One region of the Janthinobacterium sp. UMAB-60 genome, then DNA from elsewhere that is predicted to be linked to it. Evidence: predicted binding sites of a transcription regulator. Region 1 holds the regulator's gene; the other holds the start of a gene.
What was found. Region 1 encodes FNR, which switches genes on or off when oxygen is low (the NO sensors DNR and NnrR bind a similar motif). Its sites were predicted from a motif close to TTGATNNNNATCAA; they were not measured.
Positions count from the first base shown of each region.

Region 2: paaA (1,2-phenylacetyl-CoA epoxidase subunit PaaA) is a predicted target of FNR. The motif match lies at 5,451-5,464, and genes of this name have one in related genera.

Region 1 is NZ_LT607485.1:356,755-365,975, reverse strand. Features, by position in the region: gene K0F86_RS09630 (DUF3274 domain-containing protein) at 1-524, opposite strand, end outside; gene ccoN (cytochrome-c oxidase, cbb3-type subunit I) at 771-2,198, shown strand; gene ccoO (cytochrome-c oxidase, cbb3-type subunit II) at 2,214-2,828, shown strand; gene K0F86_RS09615 (cbb3-type cytochrome c oxidase subunit 3) at 2,830-3,030, shown strand; gene ccoP (cytochrome-c oxidase, cbb3-type subunit III) at 3,023-3,943, shown strand; gene ccoG (cytochrome c oxidase accessory protein CcoG) at 3,948-5,330, shown strand; gene K0F86_RS09600 (FixH family protein) at 5,477-6,001, shown strand; gene fnr (fumarate/nitrate reduction transcriptional regulator Fnr) at 6,005-6,763, opposite strand; gene K0F86_RS09590 (response regulator) at 7,003-9,221, shown strand, end outside.
Region 2 is NZ_LT607482.1:386,264-395,484, forward strand. Features, by position in the region: gene pmbA (metalloprotease PmbA) at 1-611, shown strand, start outside; gene K0F86_RS27820 (methyl-accepting chemotaxis protein) at 634-2,343, opposite strand; gene K0F86_RS01785 (M14-type cytosolic carboxypeptidase) at 2,719-3,843, opposite strand; gene K0F86_RS01790 (hypothetical protein) at 3,985-4,239, shown strand; gene paaX (phenylacetic acid degradation operon negative regulatory protein PaaX) at 4,352-5,281, opposite strand; gene paaA (1,2-phenylacetyl-CoA epoxidase subunit PaaA) at 5,549-6,538, shown strand; gene paaB (1,2-phenylacetyl-CoA epoxidase subunit PaaB) at 6,567-6,851, shown strand; gene paaC (1,2-phenylacetyl-CoA epoxidase subunit PaaC) at 6,866-7,618, shown strand; gene paaD (1,2-phenylacetyl-CoA epoxidase subunit PaaD) at 7,630-8,145, shown strand; gene paaE (1,2-phenylacetyl-CoA epoxidase subunit PaaE) at 8,186-9,221, shown strand, end outside.

The sequences.
Region 1 (9,221 bases):
GCGTCCGAGAGGCCCTCGCCCCACAGATCCGGCAGCGATGAGCAGCCATTGGCGAACGGGCCGCCGCCCCAGTAAGCGTGTTCGTTCAGGTAGACCGAATCGCCATATTGCTGCAATTCCCTGTCGCTGGCCTTGTAGCCCCAGCGGAACTGGATCACGGGTGAGAAATGCGCTTGCGGCGCGATAAAGGTGCTGGCCGTATAGTCGGGATCGACATAGCCGTCATCGCTCAGTTCGCTCCGATAGCCCACCGGCGTCAGCTGCCCGCCCTGCGCCGTGGCATGCGCCATATGCTCGTCGCAGCGCTTCATGCGCTTGTTCAGGCCGGCGCACAGGCCGGCTTCGGCCGCGCGGTACCACTCGCCCTCGGAATTGACGCCATGCACGAAGATAACGATGCCCGGCGACGGCGCCTGCACCAGGCAAGCGAGCTTGCAGTGATCGAACAGGGTCGTGCCCTCGGCTTTTCCGACGACCAGGTCTACCTGGGCATTCAACGAATCGCGGCGTTCCGGGTCTTCCATGGCGGGCCTTGGACGTGTCTGGACAAGCCACTCTAAGTCATTGCCTCCACGCACGTTTTACGCCATGTCAAGCCAGCGCTTGCAGGGATCTTGCATGGCTTTTTTTACCCAAATCACAATTTATTTCGATGTCAGTTAGCTACGCTTATTTCATCCGGGGAATTTTGATCCACATCAAAGTTTTTTCGCGGTCAAACACTTACTCTCTGGCCACCATCATAAATAGTAATTCCAGGGAGAGTCTTTGTGGATCAATCGCTGAACTATAACTACAAGATCGTGAAGCAATTCGCGGTCGCTACTGTGGTATGGGGCATCATCGGCATGCTGGTTGGCGTTATCATCGCCGCTCAGTTGGCCTGGCCTGCCCTGAACCTCGACATACCATGGCTGACATACGGACGCTTGCGTCCGCTGCACACGAATGCGGTGATTTTCGCCTTCGGCATCTGCGGCCTGTTCGCCACCTCGTACTACGTTGTACAACGCACCTGCCAGGTGCGCCTGTTTTCCGACAAACTGGCCGCCTTCACGTTCTGGGGCTGGCAAGCGGTGATCCTGTGCGCGGTCGTCAGCCTGCCCATGGGCCTGACCCGCGGCAAGGAATACGCCGAACTGGAATGGCCTATCGCCATCCTCATCGCCGTCGTCTGGATCGCCTACGCCATCGTCTTCTTCGGCACCCTGATCAAGCGCAAGGTCAAGCACATCTACGTGGCCAACTGGTTCTTCGGCGCCTACATCCTGGCCGTGACGATTTTGCACGTGGTCAATGGCGCCGTCATGCCAGCCTCGTTCACCAAGTCGTATTCCGCCTATGCGGGCGTGCAGGATGCCATGATCCAGTGGTGGTACGGCCATAACGCGGTGGGTTTCATCCTGACCGCCGGCTACCTGGGCATGGTCTACTACTTCATCCCGAAACAGGCCGAGCGCCCCGTGTACTCGTACCGTTTGTCGATCGTCCACTTCTGGGCGCTGATCTTCACCTACATGTGGGCGGGCCCGCATCACCTGCACTACACGGCATTGCCTGACTGGACACAATCGATCGGCATGGTCTTCTCGCTGGTCCTGCTGGCACCAAGCTGGGGCGGCATGATCAACGGCATCATGACTCTGTCGGGCGCCTGGCACAAGCTGCGCACCGATCCGATCCTGAAATTCATGATCGTCTCGCTGTCGTTCTACGGCATCGCCACCTTCGAAGGTCCGATGATGTCGATCAAGACCATCAACTCGCTGTCGCACTACACCGACTGGACCGTTGCCCACGTGCATGCGGGTGCCTTGGGCTGGGTGGGCTTCATCACCATGGGTTCGATCTACTATCTGCTGCCACGCCTGGCGGGCCGCACGCAGATGCACAGCACGCGTCTGGTCGACGTGCACTTCTGGGTGGCCACCATCGGCATCGTGCTGTACATCGCCGCAATGTGGATCGCCGGCGTGATGCAGGGCCTGATGTGGCGTGCGGTCAATCCGGACGGCACCCTGACCTACACCTTTGTCGAGAGCGTGAAAGCAACGTATCCGTACTACGTGGTGCGCGTGGCCGGTGGCCTGCTGTACCTGTCGGGTATGTGCATCATGGGCTACAACACCTGGATGACCTTGCGCGGCAGCAAACTCCCCGTCGCCCGCATTCCGGAACTGAACGCGGCGCACGCCTGATAGGAGCGAAAGCAAATGAAATTTTCACACGCATGGATTGAGAGAAACCCCTGGCTGCTGATCGCCCTGGTCACGGTAGTGATCAGCATCGGCGGCGCCGTCGAGATCGTTCCCCTGTTCTTCCAGAAGAGCACGACGGAGCCGATCGCCGGCCTGAAGCCGTATTCGCCGCTGCGCCTGGCGGGCCGCGACATTTACGTGCGCGAAGGCTGCTACAACTGCCACTCGCAGATGGTGCGTCCGCTGCGCGCGGAAACGGAACGCTATGGCCACTATTCGGTCGCTGGCGAGTTCGTCTACGACCGTCCGTTCCAGTGGGGTTCCAAGCGCACGGGGCCCGACCTGGCCCGCGTGGGCGCCCGCTACAGCGATGAATGGCACCGCACGCACTTGAACAACCCGCGCGACGTGGTGCCCGAGTCGAACATGCCGGCCTACCCATGGCTGGCGAAGACCAAGCTGGTGCCTGACGACATCATGCCGAAGATGCGCGCCCTGAAACGCCTGGGCCAGCCGTACAGCGATGCGGAAATCACCGCCGGCCCGGCGCAGCTGCAGGACAAGACGGAAGAAGACGCCCTGGTCGCCTATCTGCAAGGCCTCGGTACATTAATCAAAACAAGGAATTAGCATGGCAATCGAAAACCTGTTTGACAGCGCCAGCAGCGTCATGACGGTGGTTTCCTTTACGACGTTCGTAGGCATCCTGTGGTGGACGTTCAGCCGCAGCAATAGCGACTTCGACGCGGCGGCGCGCCTGCCGTTCGACGACGAGGCGCTCGACTACGCGGCCGATGCCGCGCCGGCACAAGGAGAGCGCAACCATGGCTGACTTTACCAATGGCTTCTGGAATATCTACATCATCGTGCTGTCCCTGCTGGGCATCATCGGCTGCGGCGTGCTGCTGTACTCGCAGTCGAAAATCAAAGTGGTCGAAGGCGCGCCTGCCGACGGCACCACGGGCCACGTCTGGGACGAGGACTTGAAGGAACTCAATACGCCGATGCCGCGCTGGTGGATGTGGTTGTTCTACATCACCATCGTCTTCGCCCTGGCGTATCTGTTCCTGTACCCGGGCCTGGGCACCTATGCCGGCAGTCTGGGCTGGAAATCGACGGGCCAGTACGAGGAAGAGCTGAAGAAGGCAGAAGCCGACTACGGTCCCCTGTTCAACAAGTACCTGAGCCAGGACTTGAAGACGGTGGCCGCCGATCCGCAGGCGCAAGCCATCGGCCAGCGTTTGTTCCTGACCTACTGCGCGCAATGCCACGGTTCGGATGCGCGCGGCAACAAGGGCTTCCCCAACCTGACCGACAAGGACTGGCTGTATGGCGGTGATCCCGACATCATCAAGACCACCATCATGCACGGCCGCAATGGGCAGATGCCACCGATGGGCGCCGCACTGGGTTCCGAAAAGGATGTCGAGAACGTGGCCCATTATGTGCTGAGCCTGTCCGGTTCCACCTCGGATCCCGTCAAATCCGTGCTGGGCAAGGCCAAGTTCGGCGCCTGCATGGCCTGTCACGGCGCCGATGCGAAGGGCAACCAGATGCTCGGTTCGCCTAACCTGACGGACAAGATCTGGCTGTACGGCGGCAGTGCCGATACCATCATGGAAACCATCCGCAAGGGACGCAACAACACCATGCCGGCCTTCAGCGATTTCCTCGGCGAGTCCAAAGTCCACGTGCTGTCGGCGTATGTCTGGAGCCTGTCGAATCCCCAGACGCCCGTGAAATGATGTAATGGAACCTCAAGTCATCAAGATGTATGCGGCCCGCGAGCAGATCTACCCTCGCGAGGCCAAAGGACGCTACGCTACCTGGCGATGGGTATGCGTATGGCTTACCCAGCTGGCGTTCTACGGCTTGCCGTGGTTGACCTGGAATGGCAGGCAAGCCCTGCTGTTCGATTTGACCACGCGCAAGTTCTACATTTTCGGCGTCGTGCTGTGGCCCCAGGATTTCATCTATCTGGCGGCCCTGCTGATCATCTGTGCGTATTTGTTGTTCCTCGTCACGGCCATTGCCGGGCGGGTGTGGTGCGGGTTCTCTTGCCCGCAAACGGTATACACGGAAATCTTCCTGTGGGTCGAACGCCGCATCGAGGGCACGCGCAGCGCGCGCATGGCCCTCGACAAGCAGGGACCCTCCGTGCGCAAGGCCGTCAAGAAGACGGCCAAGCACCTGGTATGGGGCGCCATCGCCCTGTGGACGGGCTTTACCTTTGTCGGCTACTTCACGCCGATCAAGGAACTGGCGCAGGCGGTGACCACCCTCAATTTCGGTCCCTGGGAATGGTTCTGGGTCTTGTTCTACAGCCTGGCAACCTACGGCAACGCGGGCTGGCTGCGCGAGCAGGTGTGCAAATACATGTGCCCCTACGCGCGCTTCCAGAGCGCCATGTTCGACCAGGACACCCTGATCATCACTTACGATGCCAAGCGCGGCGAACCGCGTGGCGCCATCAGCAAGAAGGCCGGCAACAACGACAAGCTCGGCGATTGCATCGACTGCACGCTGTGCGTGCAGGTGTGTCCGACCGGCATCGATATCCGCAACGGCCTGCAGTATGAATGCATCGGCTGCGCCGCCTGCGTCGATGCCTGCAATACCGTGATGGACAAGGTCGAGCGGCCACGGGGACTGGTACGCTACAGTACCGACCATGCGATGGAAAACAACTTCAATTCGAAGCAGATACGCCAGCGCGCCATGCGCCCGCGCGTCTTGATCTACACTTCCATCCTGGCCCTGATCATCATCGCCGTGTGTACCTCGCTGGCCCTGCGCACGCCCCTGAAAATGGACGTGATCCGCGACCGCGGTTCGATGGGACGCGAAGTGGAAGACGGCATGATCGAAAACGTCTACCGCCTGCAGATCATGAACACGTCCGAGCAAACCCAGCATTTCAAAATCAGCGCTTCCGGCTTGCCGGGCCTGACCTTGCTGACGCGCGAAGAGGTGACCTTGCAGCCGACGGAAACGCTGGGCTGGCCGATCCGCCTGCGCGTGCCGCACGGCGTGGGAGAAAAGGGGTCGAACAAGATTGCGATCGAATTGCACTCGCTGGACGACCCGTCGCTGCATGTGCGTGAAAGCGCGGTCTTCATCGTGCCGCGGTGATGTTGATTCGGGGTCGGACCCTCTGGGTCCGACCCCGGTATTTCGCCGTAGGGGTATCATCAATCATGCGTTAGGGTCACTTGATTTTCAACCCGGAAGCAAAAGCTGGGGTCAGACCCACAGGGTCCGCCCCCAAGGAGAACAAAATGTCCGACAGTCTGAAACTGCAACCTCCCGTTGCACCGTGGTACAAGCATCGCTGGCCCTGGCTGCTGATGATCGGTCCCGGCCTGTCCGTGGTCGTCGGCAGCTGCATGGCGTATATCGCGTTTACGCAGCCCGATGCGCTGGTGGTGGGTGATTATTACAAGCAGGGCAAGGCGATCAACCAGGACTTGCGGCGCGACACGATCGCCAGCGACCTGGCCATGGATACCAGCCTGTCCTATGATGTGGCGTCAGCGCGCCTCAGTGGTTCCGTGCACAGCTTCGGCAAGGCTTATCAGGGTCCGTTGCAGCTGCATCTGGCGCATGCGACACTGCCGGAAAAGGATATCAAGCTGCTGGTGCAGCCCGATGCGGCCGGCAATTTTTCCGTAGCGCTGCCGATGCTCGAACGCAGCCGCTGGCAAGTACTGGTGGAAAACGACAAACGCGAGTGGCGCCTGTCCGGCATCTGGACCTGGCCGCTGCAGCGCAGCATCGCGCTGCACGCCGATGAAGAGCTGTAAGCCTTATTTGCAGACGTCGGTACCGGCCGTAATGGCCTTCAGTTTGGCCGGCTGCAAGATCTCGATCTCGCGGTTGGAGACGCGCAGCCAGCCTTCCTTCTTGAATTTCGACAATAAACGGCTGACGCTCTCGATGGTCAGCCCCAGGTAATTGCCGATTTCCTCGCGCGACATGCGCAGCTGAAATTTGCTGGCCGAATAGCCGCGCGCTTCATAGCGCGAAGCCAGGTTGACGATAAAGGCGGCAAAACGCTGGGTCGCCTGCATATTGCCCAGCAACAGCATGACGCTTTGCTCGCGCGTGATTTCCTGGCTCATCATGCGATGGAAATGGCGCAGCAGGGTCGGCATATTGCCCAGCAATTGTTCCAGGCTGGAAAAAGGAATTTCACACACTTCGCTGTCTTCCAGCGCCACCGCATTACAGTGGTGGCGGTCGGCGCTGATGGCATCCATGCCCAGCAGTTCGCCAGCCATCTGAAAACCCGTCACCTGCTCTTCGCCGCCCGGATTGATCTGGTACGTCTTGAAGTGCCCCAGGCGGATCGCGTACAGGTTCTGGAACGAGTCGCCGATGCGGAACAGCGAGGCACCGCGCACGATCTTGCGGCGGCGGCCGATGATCTGGTCCAGCCGGTCCATGTCGCCCACATCGAGGCCCATTGGCAGGCACAATTGATGCATGCTGCAGGTCGAGCATCGCGCACGCAACGCTTCCACGGTCACTGTGGGCATGGTGGGAGTGAGTAGCGCTTCAGTCATGTCGGTACCTTTTAGAAAATGCAACAACAAGTTTACTGCATACAGGGTTGCCGTGTGCCAATTTCACCGCAGTTCCGCTGAATAAACGACGTTCTGACTTTGATTATATGGCAACATCGTCAAAAGCCCATGCGGGGAGGGCAATTTGCGCGGTGGCGCTTGCCAAGCTGGGGCATTGATAGGAAAATTCCTGACAGCATTATCTGCCGCCTGTGCCGCCCGGTACTGAAAAGGAAATCATGAAGCCACTCGGCATCAAAGCAAAAGTCGCGCTGGCCACCAGCCTGACCTCGATCGCCATGATCGCGCTGGTCACCATGATCCAGCTGCAGCACATGCGCGCCGACTTCACCCGAGTACTGCTGAGCCAGCAATCTGCCCTGATCACCCGCACCGCTGCCGAACTCGACGACAAGCTGGGCATGCTGCTGCAGATCGTCACGCTGACGGCCAGGCAGCAGCCGCCGGAACTGATCGGCCAGCCCGCCCAATTGCGCGAATACTATTCGCGCCGCGCGATGCTGGTGCTGTTCGACGACGTGCTGGTGCTCGATGCGCACGGCGCCGTCGTGGCCGACATGCCGCTGGTCACGGGCCGCATCGGCATCAACGTGGCCGAGCGCGAGTATTTCCAGACCGTCTTGCGCACGCGCCAGCCCATGATCACCGAGCCGATGCTGGGCAAATCGAGCGGCATGCCCATCGTGCAGATGGTCGCGCCCGTGCTCACGGCCGATGGCCAGGTGGCCGGCGTGGTGATCGGCGTGCTGCGCCTGTACAAGGACAACCTGCTGGGACGCCTGCGTTCGGAAAAGATCGGCAAGAGCGGCTATTACTTCATCCTCACGCGCGGCGCCGTGCCGCGTTACGTGCTGCACCCCGATACCGACCGCTTGCTGCAGCCACGCCAGCCGAACGCCAACCTGACGACGACCCAGCTGCTGAAGAACGATGGCGAAGGCACCATGGTCAGCACCAACAGCCGCGGCATCACGGCCGTCAACAGCTTCAAGCGCCTGAAATCGGTGAACTGGCTGCTGGCCGCCTCGCTGCCCCTCGACGACGCCTTCGAACCGTTCGATGGCGTGCTGTACCGGCTGGTACTGTGGAGCACCCTCGCCTCGCTGCTGGCCGCAGCCGTTCTGGGCTGGGTCACCGTGCGCCTGCTGTCGCCGCTGGTACGCCTGCGCGATACCCTGCGGGCGCTGCACACCAGCGGCAGCCGCTTCACCCCCGTGCCGGTGCAGCAGCGCGACGAAATCGGCGAACTGACGGAAGCGTTCAACGGCCTGATGAGCGAACGCGACCGCCTGCAGCAGGAACTCGAATCGCGCGCGGCGGAACTGGAACAGGAGCGCGACCGGGCCGAGGCGGCCAACCGGGCGAAGAGCGATTTCGTGGCCAACATGAGCCATGAAATCCGCACGCCCCTCAATGCCGTGCTGGGCATGGTGTATTTGCTGGGCAATACCAGGCTCGATACGGAACAGCGCAAGTATCTGACCATGGTGCGCGTGGCGGGCCAGTCGCTGCTGGGCATCCTCAACGACGTGCTCGACTATTCGAAGATCGAGGCGCGCCGCATGGAATTGTCGCCCGTCGAATTCGACCTCGACGAGGTCATGAACACGCTGGCCACGACGATGACCATGAATGCGGGTGAAAAGGAGCTGGAACTGGCCATCGCCGTCGAGCCCGACGTGCCGCGCCGCCTGGTGGGCGACGCCCAGCGCCTGCAGCAGATCCTCGTCAACCTGGCCGGCAACGCCATCAAGTTCACCGAGAGCGGCGAAGTGGTGGTGGCCGTCAGCCTGACCGAGAAAGAGAACGGCCGCGCCTGGTTGCGCTTCGAAGTACGCGACACGGGCATCGGCATGACGGACCTGCAGCAACAGCAGCTGTTTGCCGCCTTTTCACAGGGCGACCAGAGCATCACGCGGCGCTTCGGCGGCACGGGCCTGGGCCTGGCCATCAGCAAGCAGTTGATCCACATGATGGGTGGCGATATCGCCGTGGCCAGCAGCGAAGGCAAGGGCAGCCGCTTCTGGTTCAGCGTGCCGTTCGAGATGCTGGCGCAGCCGGCCGAAACGCGGCGCACGCCGGCCCTGGGCCAGCTGCGCCTGCTGGTGGCCGACGATAACCGCACCACGCGCGAACTGATCGTCAAACTGATCGAGGCCTGGGGCTGGCTGGCCGACGAAGTGGACTCCGGCTTTGCCGCCATCGAACTGTACCGCGAACGCCTGGCGCAGCAGCAGCCGTACGACGTGGTGCTGGCCGACTGGCACATGCCCGTCATGGACGGCCTGGCCACGGCCAAGGCCATCCGCCAGGCGGCCAGCGGCCAGCGCCAGCCCATCGTGGTGATGGTCAACGCCTTCGCCCGCAACCACCTGGAGGAAATCTCCAGCGCCGCCGAGGCCGATGTCGTGCTGATGAAGCCGATCACGGGTTCGAG
Region 2 (9,221 bases), on a different contig from region 1:
TGGCGGCCGGTTTGCTGGGTACCTATGTGCAAGCGACCTCGGGCGGCGCCCTGTACCGCAAATCCACTTTCCTGATCGATTCCCTGGGTACGCAAGTGCTGCCCTCGCACGTGCAGATCTTTGAAGATCCGCACGTGATCGGTGGCGTCGGTTCCGCGCCATTCGACGAGGAAGGCGTGAAAACCGTCAGCCGCGACGTCGTCAAGGATGGCGTGGTGCAAGGCTATTTCCTGTCGACTTACACGGCCCGCAAGCTGGGCATGCAGACGACGGGCAACGCGGGCGGCTCGCACAATCTGTACCTGACCTCGTCCCAGACGGCCGCCAGCGACGATTTTAGTGCCATGCTGAAAAAACTCGGCACGGGCTTGCTGGTGACGGAACTGATGGGGCAAGGAACCAATTACGTGACGGGCGACTATTCGCGCGGCGCCTCCGGTTTCTGGGTGGAAAATGGCGTGATTCAGTATCCGGTGGAAGAAATCACCATCGCCGGCAACATGAAGGACATGCTGCGCAACATCGTCGCCGTGGGCGCCGACGTGCTGCGCCGCGGCACCAAAGAGACCGGTTCCATCCTCATCGAGAGCATGGTGGTGGCGGGCGGCTGAGGCGCAGGCCTATGGCGGTGCCTCAGTACTCTTCCCACTCGGTCTCGGTGACTGCGGCCTGCGCGACCACCTTGCCTGCTTTTCTGACGGGTGCGGCAGTGACCGTGACGCGTGGCGCGGCGGCAGGCTTCGCTGGTGCGCGGATGGCTGGGGCCGGAACCGGAACCGGAACCGGCGGCAGCGCCTGCGTGCCGTCGAGCTTGAACACGCTGACAGCTTCGGCCAGGATGCCGGCCTGATCCTGCAACGCTTCTGACGCGGCTGCCGCTTCTTCCACGAGGGCGGCATTTTGCTGTGTCACGGCATCCATTTCCGTGATGGCCTGGTTGATCTGTTCAATCCCCGCTTCCTGCTCGTTGCTGGCGGATGTGATCTCGGCCATGATGTCCGTGACGCGGCGCACGCTGCTGACGATCTCTTCCATGGTACTGCCCGCCTGGTTCACCAGGTTGCTGCCGAGATTAACCTGCTGCACGGAGTCGTCGATGAGGATCTTGATTTCCTTGGCGGCGGCGGCGGAGCGGTGCGCCAGGTTGCGCACTTCCGTGGCCACCACGGCAAAGCCGCGGCCCTGTTCGCCCGCCCTGGCCGCCTCCACGGCCGCATTCAGGGCCAGGATATTGGTCTGGAAGGCAATACCGTCGATAACACCGATGATGTCGACGATTTTCTTCGACGAGGCATTGATCGAATCCATGGTCGTGATCACTTCCGCCACCACCTGGCCGCCCTTGCTGGCCACGCTGGAGGCCGATTGCGCCATCTGGTTGGCCTGGCGTGCGTTTTCGCCATTCTGCTTGACGGTCGACGTCAGTTCTTCCATCGACGAGGCCGTTTCTTCCAGCGAGCTGGCTTGTTGTTCCGTGCGCGAGGACAAGTCCATATTGCCGGAGGCGATTTCACGCGAGCCATGGGCGATGGCATCCGTGCCATGGCGCACGCGGGCCACGATGCCTTGCAGATTGTCGTTCATTTCTTTCAGGGCGCGCAGCAGCAGGCCCGTTTCATCATTGCCGCGCGCGTCGATGCTGCCCGACAAGTCGCCAGCCGCCACGCGTTGCGCCACCTTGACGGCTTCGGCGATGGGCCGGCTGATCGAGCGGCTGATCAGGACGGCCAGCGCGATGGCAATGGCCGTCGCGGCGAGCGACAGGGACAGGGTCAGGATGATGGCCAGACGCCCGTCGGCGAGAGCTTGCTTGCCTTCGGCTGCCATCAGCGATTCCTGGAAGCCGGCCATGGCCGCCAGCGCCGTCAAGAATTTTTCTTGTGGATAGCGCAGTTGCGTCAGCAGGAAGATGCCGGCCGTTTCGGTTTTTCCCTCTTGCAACAATTTGATATTCGCATCGCGCGTCCTGGCATAGCTTTCGCGGCTGGTCATCACGGCCTGGAGCAGTTCCTGGCCCTTGGGCGTGTTGATCAGGGTTTTCAGGCGCGCCAGCAGTTCCAGGTTCTTTTTGACCGATGCCTGAATCTTGGCCACGGCACTGCTGACTTCGTCGGCATCGTTGGCGCCGATGATCGCGTTGCCCAGCAGGCGGGCCTGGATATTGATCTCGGACTGTATCGTATTCGACAGCATGACCTTGACATAGCGGTCATTGAGGATTTTTTCCGTCGAGGCATTGATGTTGCGGATGCGGCTCACGGAAACAAATGCCACCATGGCAAGCAGGACAATGATCAGGCCGAAACTGAAGGCCAGACGGGTACTGATTTTAAGCTTGGACATAGGTAATCCATCCTCGGCGACATGCGGGAAGCGCCCGGCAGCATGTGTACACGCACCCGCCAGATGGGCAGGCGCGCTGCGGCACGATGCCGATGCGGTCGTTTTTTCTTACAGAGAGCTAGCTCGGCAGGTATGGGGCCGTGGATGCGTATTTCTGGTGGCCGGGAAGTCATGGCGACCCACCCGGTGGCGTATTCTTGCGGGGCCGCGCAGCGTGGCACGGCCTGATTCTGTTGTTGAGTGTAGGACGATAATTTCTGCTAGGCAAGACGTTCTGAAAAAAAATCGTTCGCTCAGCAACGCTTGCAGTGCGGGCATAAAAATGCCCCGGCGTGCGGGGCATCGGGCTTACGCGGGCCGGTCCGGCCCTGATGCTCAGGCGCGCAAGGTGGACAGGATAGGCTGCAGTACGGCCGCGCCCAGGGCAGCGCTGCGGGCGCCGCTCCAGCCCGTTTGTGGGTCGGGATCGTTGGCATTGTCCTTGAACGGCAGTTCCAGGGTCAGTGCCAGGCAGCCGAAGGCATGCGTGATGTGGGGCGAACCCATGGTCAGTACTTCCGGCGTGAACGGACCGTCTTCATAGCCGTGCTCATCCTGGAAGTCGGGGCTGGCCACCTTGAAGTCGGCGATGAAGCGGTCTTGCTCTGCCTTTTGTGCTGGCGTGAAATTTTCCAGCGCATCGCTGCCGGCGACGAACACGTAAGGCAGACCTTCGTCGCCATGTACGTCGAGGAACAGATCGCAGCCGATTTCATGCATTTTCTGTTTCACCAGGAATACTTCCGGGCTGCGTTCCATCGTCGGCGTCATCCATTCACGGTTCAGGTTGGCGCCGGCCGCGTTGGTGCGCAGGTTGCCATGCACGGAACCGTCCGGGTTCATGTTCGGCACCACGTAGAAGACGGCGTCTTGCAGGCATTGGCGGGCAAACGGATTGGCCTGGTCCAGCAATGCTTCGAGCATGCCCTCGACAAACCATTCCGCCATCGTTTCGCCCGGATGCTGACGCGCGATGACCCAGACTTTCTTCTCGGCATCGGCGTCGCCGACCACCAGCAGGTTCATGTCGCGCCCTTCCACCGTGCTGCCCAGGTCGATCAGGCGCACCAGCGGCGACGCTTGCGCGCTGTCGATCAGGGCCAGATGGCGATCCCATGGGTACGGCTCGAAGTAGGCGTAGTACACGCTTTCTTCCTCGGGGGTGTGTGCGATGGTCATCACCGTGCCGTCAAAGCTGGTTGGCACGCGGAACCAGGTTTCGCGGTCATAGCTGGCGACGGCCTGGTAGTCTTTCCAGCCGTCCGGGTAGGCCGACTTGCCTGCATTCATGAAGCGGATCGTGCACGCCTCGCCTTGCGCGCCTTGCAGGCGGAAATAAAACCACTGCGTGATGTCGGCGTGGGAATCCTTGCGGATGTTCAGCTCGATGGATTGGGCATCGTCGGCGCGCAGCACCTCGATCGCGCCGGCGTCGAATTGCTGGCTGATTTTAATGGTCATGAGTGTTCCTGATAAAAACATATGGGTTTTGCATCGTGTGCAATGGCGCGATGATACCTGTTTTAGTCGCGCCTTTGTGCTGGCGCAAACGACGCGGGACATGCTTTGCTAACGTGATAGTTCCAACACGGGGAGAGCATCATGGACGACCATAGCAACCACATACGCGACCTGGAAAAGAAAATCAGCGCCCTCAGCGACGCCCTGGCGCACCTGGGCAAGGGCACGACTTTGCATGAATTGCTGCGCATCCTGCGTTTTCCCGGCTATACCACGCCGGCCGAGTTCACCTTCAACGTCGCCATCCTCGACACCATGCTGGTGCAGGCCAATGCACTGGAAAAGCTGGGGCAGGATTTGCTGGCAGGGGCGAAGCAAGTCGTGACCAAGCAATGAACGGTACACAACGACGCTTGCTGAACGCCTGAAAAATGGCCAGGGCAAGGCGCAGGGCCGCAGGCAGTACGAACGTACGCCCAGGCCCTGCAACGCCGCCATGGACGTTTTGTCAGGTGTTCAGGCCGCCAAAACGTTCAAAGAACCACGGCTCCACGTCCGGCGCCTGCTCATCCTCGCGCCGCAGGGTGGCCAGGATATGTTCCTCGGCCGCCGCATGGGTGAGGCGGTACAGGTCGCGCGCCAGCGCATACGCTTGCGTGCCGGGCCACGGTTCGGGCAGCAGTTCGACGGGCAGTTGCGGGTCGTGCAATTGCACGCGGCGGTAGGCGTGCGTCAGCAGCGAGCGGATGACAAACGCTTGCTCCGCATCGAACACGGGTTCCTGCTGGAGCAAGGTCAGCAGGGGCTGGAAGCTGGCGATGAATTTTTCGTAACCGGCCATCACTTCCGACAAGTCCCAGCATTCGCCCACCATGTCGCGCAGCGGGCGTGTGCTGACATCCGGCAACTCTGTCGTGTGGCAAACATACAGCTTGCCCTGTACCTCGTTGCGCACGAGGATGTCTTCCAGCGCCTCCGAGTTGCTGGCTGGATGGCCAAAGATGCCGGGAGAGATCAAGCCATAGCCAGCCCACAATAATTCCTTGCGCAGCGCCCCCCGCTCGGCGGCGCCGATGCTGCCGGCCGGCCCGATCACCAGGGTCCAGCTGCCATCCCAGTGCACGACCAGCGGCGCATAGATGCGGCGATAGGCGCGTTCGAAGCGGGCCAGAGCTTCCGGGCGTATCGTATAGGCGCTGCGGCGGCCGTCGCGTTGCGAGCTGAGCCAGCCCTCCTGCGCCAGGCGGAACACGCTGGTGCGCAGCAAGCGGTCATTCACGCCAAACGGTGCCAGCAGGTCGATCAGGCTGCCCAGCCAGATGGCGCCGCCGCGCGGCACGATGGCGTCGCCGAAAATCGTCATCACCAGGGACTTTGAGCGCGGTGGGTCGCTTTCCAGGAAATCGGCTATCCATGCCGTGCAGCGGGTGTTCTTCATGTGGTTCCGGTCTGGCCGTGTTGCGGTCGATTCAATAAAAGCAGCAGTTTACTTGGCTGCGCGGGTAGCGCGTCAATAATTTGCCGGAAGCGCTGGTGGCACTTCGTAGTGTTTTCTCATAAGCAATATCATACGCACAAAAAAGCTGCATAAGATACGAATTTTTAAAATGACTCACATCAAGTGTATGCAAATCGTTTTTTGTATCGTATTATCTGTTCATCGCACCGCGTTGCTGCGCAAAATCAAAGACATGGGAGACACATCATGTACGCACAAATGGTTGAAACCGGCCTCAAGAACGTCCGCTCCATCGACGACATGGGCCAGGAAGAGCGCGCTTTTCAGGCGCGCATCGACGAAGGCATCAAGATCGAGGCCAAGGACTGGATGCCGGACGCTTACCGCAAGACCCTGATCCGCCAGATTTCGCAGCATGCGCACTCGGAAATCGTCGGTCAATTGCCCGAAGGTAACTGGGTCACGCGCGCACCGACCCTGAAACGCAAGTCCATCCTGCTGGCGAAGATCCAGGACGAAGCCGGTCACGGCCTGTACCTGTACAGCGCCGCGGAAACCCTGGGCGTGTCGCGCGACGATCTGCTCGCTGCCTTGCACTCGGGCAAAGCCAAGTATTCCAGCATCTTTAACTATCCGACCCTGTCGTGGGCCGACATGGGCGCCATCGGCTGGCTGGTCGACGGCTCCGCCATCATCAACCAGATCCCGCTGTGCCGCTGCTCGTATGGTCCGTATGCGCGCGCCATGATCCGCGTCTGCAAGGAAGAATCGTTCCATGCACGCCAGGGCTACGACATCATGATGTCGCTGTGCAAGGGTACGCCAGAGCAGAAAGCCATGGCGCAGGATGCGCTGAACCGCTGGTGGTGGCCATCGTTGATGATGTTCGGCCCGTCCGACGCCGCCTCCGTCAACAGCGCCCAATCGGCGCAATGGCGCATCAAGCTGTTCTCGAACGACGAATTGCGCCAGCGCATGGTCGACCAGACCGTGCCGCAAATCGAATACCTGGGCCTGACCGTGCCCGATCCCGACCTGAAGTTCAATGCGGAAACGGGCCATTATGAATTCGGCGAGATCGACTGGTCCGAGTTCAACAATGTCCTGAAGGGCAATGGCCCGTGCAACCGCGAGCGCCTGCAAACGCGGGTCAAAGCGTATGAAGACGGCGCATGGTTCCGCGATGCCTTGCTCGCGTATGCAGACAAGCAAGCCGCTAATAAAGCAGCAGCGTAATTACATAAGACAGATAGGGGAGAGCAACATGAGCAAAGAATGGCCATTGTGGGAAGTTTTCATCCGCAGCCAGCACGGCCTGGCGCACAAGCATGTGGGCAGCCTGCACGCCTCCGACGCCACCATGGCGGTCAACCATGCGCGCGACGTCTACACGCGCCGCAATGAAGGCGTGAGCATCTGGGTGGTGCGCGCGGCCGATATCGTCGCCAGCAGCCCTGGCGACAAGGCCGCCCTGTTCGAACCGTCGAACAGCAAGGTGTACCGCCATCCCACCTTCTTCCCGATGCCGGAAGAAGTCAAGAACCTGTGATGGGAGCGCCTGTAATGGATGACAAGGTCAATTACCTCCTGCGCCTGGGCGACAACGCCCTGATCCTCAGCCAGCAACTGTCACAGCTGTGCGGCAAGGGGCCGGCGCTGGAAGAAGACATGGCGCTGACCAACGTGGCGCTCGATCTGCTGGGCCAGACGCGCTTGTGGTTCAGCTATGCGGCCGAACTGGAAAACGCGGGCCGCGACGAGGACGACATCGCCTTCTTGCGCGACGCCCACGACTTCAAGAATTGCCTGCTGGTCGAACAGCCGAACGGCAATTACGCCGACACCATGATGCGCCAGTTCTTCTTCGACAGCTGGCACTACTTCCAGCTGCTGGAACTGGCGAAATGCAGCGATCCACGCATCGTCGAAGTGGCGCAGAAGTCGATCAAGGAAGTGACGTATCACCTGAGACGCAGCGGCGACCTGATCGTGCGTCTCGGCGACGGCACGGCGGACAGCCATGCCAAGACGCAGGCGGCGGCCGACAAGCTGTGGATGTACACGGGCGAGATGTTCAAGTACGACGCCGTCGACCAGGCCATGCTTGCCACCGGCATCGCGCCGCCGTCCGACATCCTGCGCCAGGCCTTCCTCGAACACGTGGCCGAGATCTTCGCCGAAGCCACCTTGAACATGCCGGCGCCCGACGCGTGGATGCAAAAGGGTGGCAAGCAGGGCACGCACACGGAACACCTGGGTTTTATTCTGGCCGAGATGCAGTTCCTGCAGCGCGCCTATCCCGGGGCGGAGTGGTAGTGAACACGCCCATGGCAGCGCTGGACGCGGCCCAGGTCTGGGCCTGGCTGGGCGACGTGCCGGACCCGGAAATTCCCGTCATTTCGGTGGTGGACCTGGGCATCGTGCGTGCCGTCGATGTGGTCAGCAGCGAAGAGTGCATCGTGACGATCACGCCCACGTATTCGGGCTGCCCGGCCATGCAGGTGATCGCCGATGCCGTCACCGATGCCTTGCGCAGCCATGGCGTGGTCAAGGTGACGCTGGTGAACCAGCTGGCGCCCGCCTGGACCACGGACTGGATGAGCGAGGCGGGCAAGGCCAAGCTGAAAGGCTATGGCATCGCCCCGCCGCAGCAGCAGGTGATCGACATCAGTGGTTTGACAGGTGGTGTCAAGCGCCAGCCCATGCCGACGCTGGAGGTGATCTGCCCGAATTGCGGTTCCACGCATACGCAGCTGACCAGCCAGTTTGGCTCCACGCCGTGCAAGGCCCTGTACAAATGCCTGGCTTGCCGCGAACCGTTTGACTACTTCAAGTGCCACTAAAAAAATCAGGCACACGTTCCGAAGAAACTGGAGATGAAGCATGAGTAAATTTTATCCGCTGTGCGTATCGAACGTGCGCAATGAAACGCGCGACACCATCGCCATCACGTTCGACGTGCCAGCGGAACTGCAGCAGCAGTTCCGCTTCCAGCAGGGGCAGCACCTGACCCTGCGCGCCAATATCAATGCGGAAGACGTGCGCCGCTCGTATTCCATCTGTTCGGCGGTGCAGGACGGCACGCTGCGCGTGGCCATCAAGCGCACACCGGGCGGCGCCTTTTCGACCTGGGCGAACGACACACTGAAAGCCGGCGCCACCATCGAGGTGATGCCGCCCATGGGCCACTTCAACGTGCCGCTCGACTGCGTCAACCGCAAGCACTACCTGGCCTTTGCGGCCGGCAGCGGCATCACGCCCATCCTCTCCATCATCAAGACGACACTGCTGATGGAACCCTTGAGCCGCTTTACTGTGTTCTACGGCAACCGCGCTTCGTCTTCCGTCATCTTCAAGGAAGAATTGACGGACTTGAAGGATGTGTACCTGGAGCGTTTGAACCTGGTCTACGTGATGAGTCGCGAGCAGCAGGATATCGAGCTGTTCAACGGCCGCATCACGCAGGAAAAATGCGAGCAATTCCTGCAGCACTGGATCAAGGTAGAAGATTACGACAACGCGTTTATTTGCGGCCCGGAAGACATGATGCTCGGTGTTTCCGCCGCCCTGCAGGCGGCCGGCATGCCCAAGCAGAACATCAAGATCGAACTGTTCGCCGCCAGCATCCCGAAAAACTTTCATAAGCCGCGTGCGCAGCTGGCTGCGGATGCGGTGCGGGAAACGGAAGTGACCGTCATCATGGATGGCAACCACACCACCTTCACGATGGACAAGGACAAGGAATCCATCCTCGACGCGGGTCTGCGAGCGGGGCTGGACATGCGCTACTCATGCAAGGGTGGCGTGTGTTCGACCTGCCGCTGCAAGATCCTCGACGGCAAGGTCGAAATGGACGTCAACTACGCGCTGGAAGACTACGAAGTGGCGCGCGGCTTCGTCCTCAGTTGCCAGAGTTTTC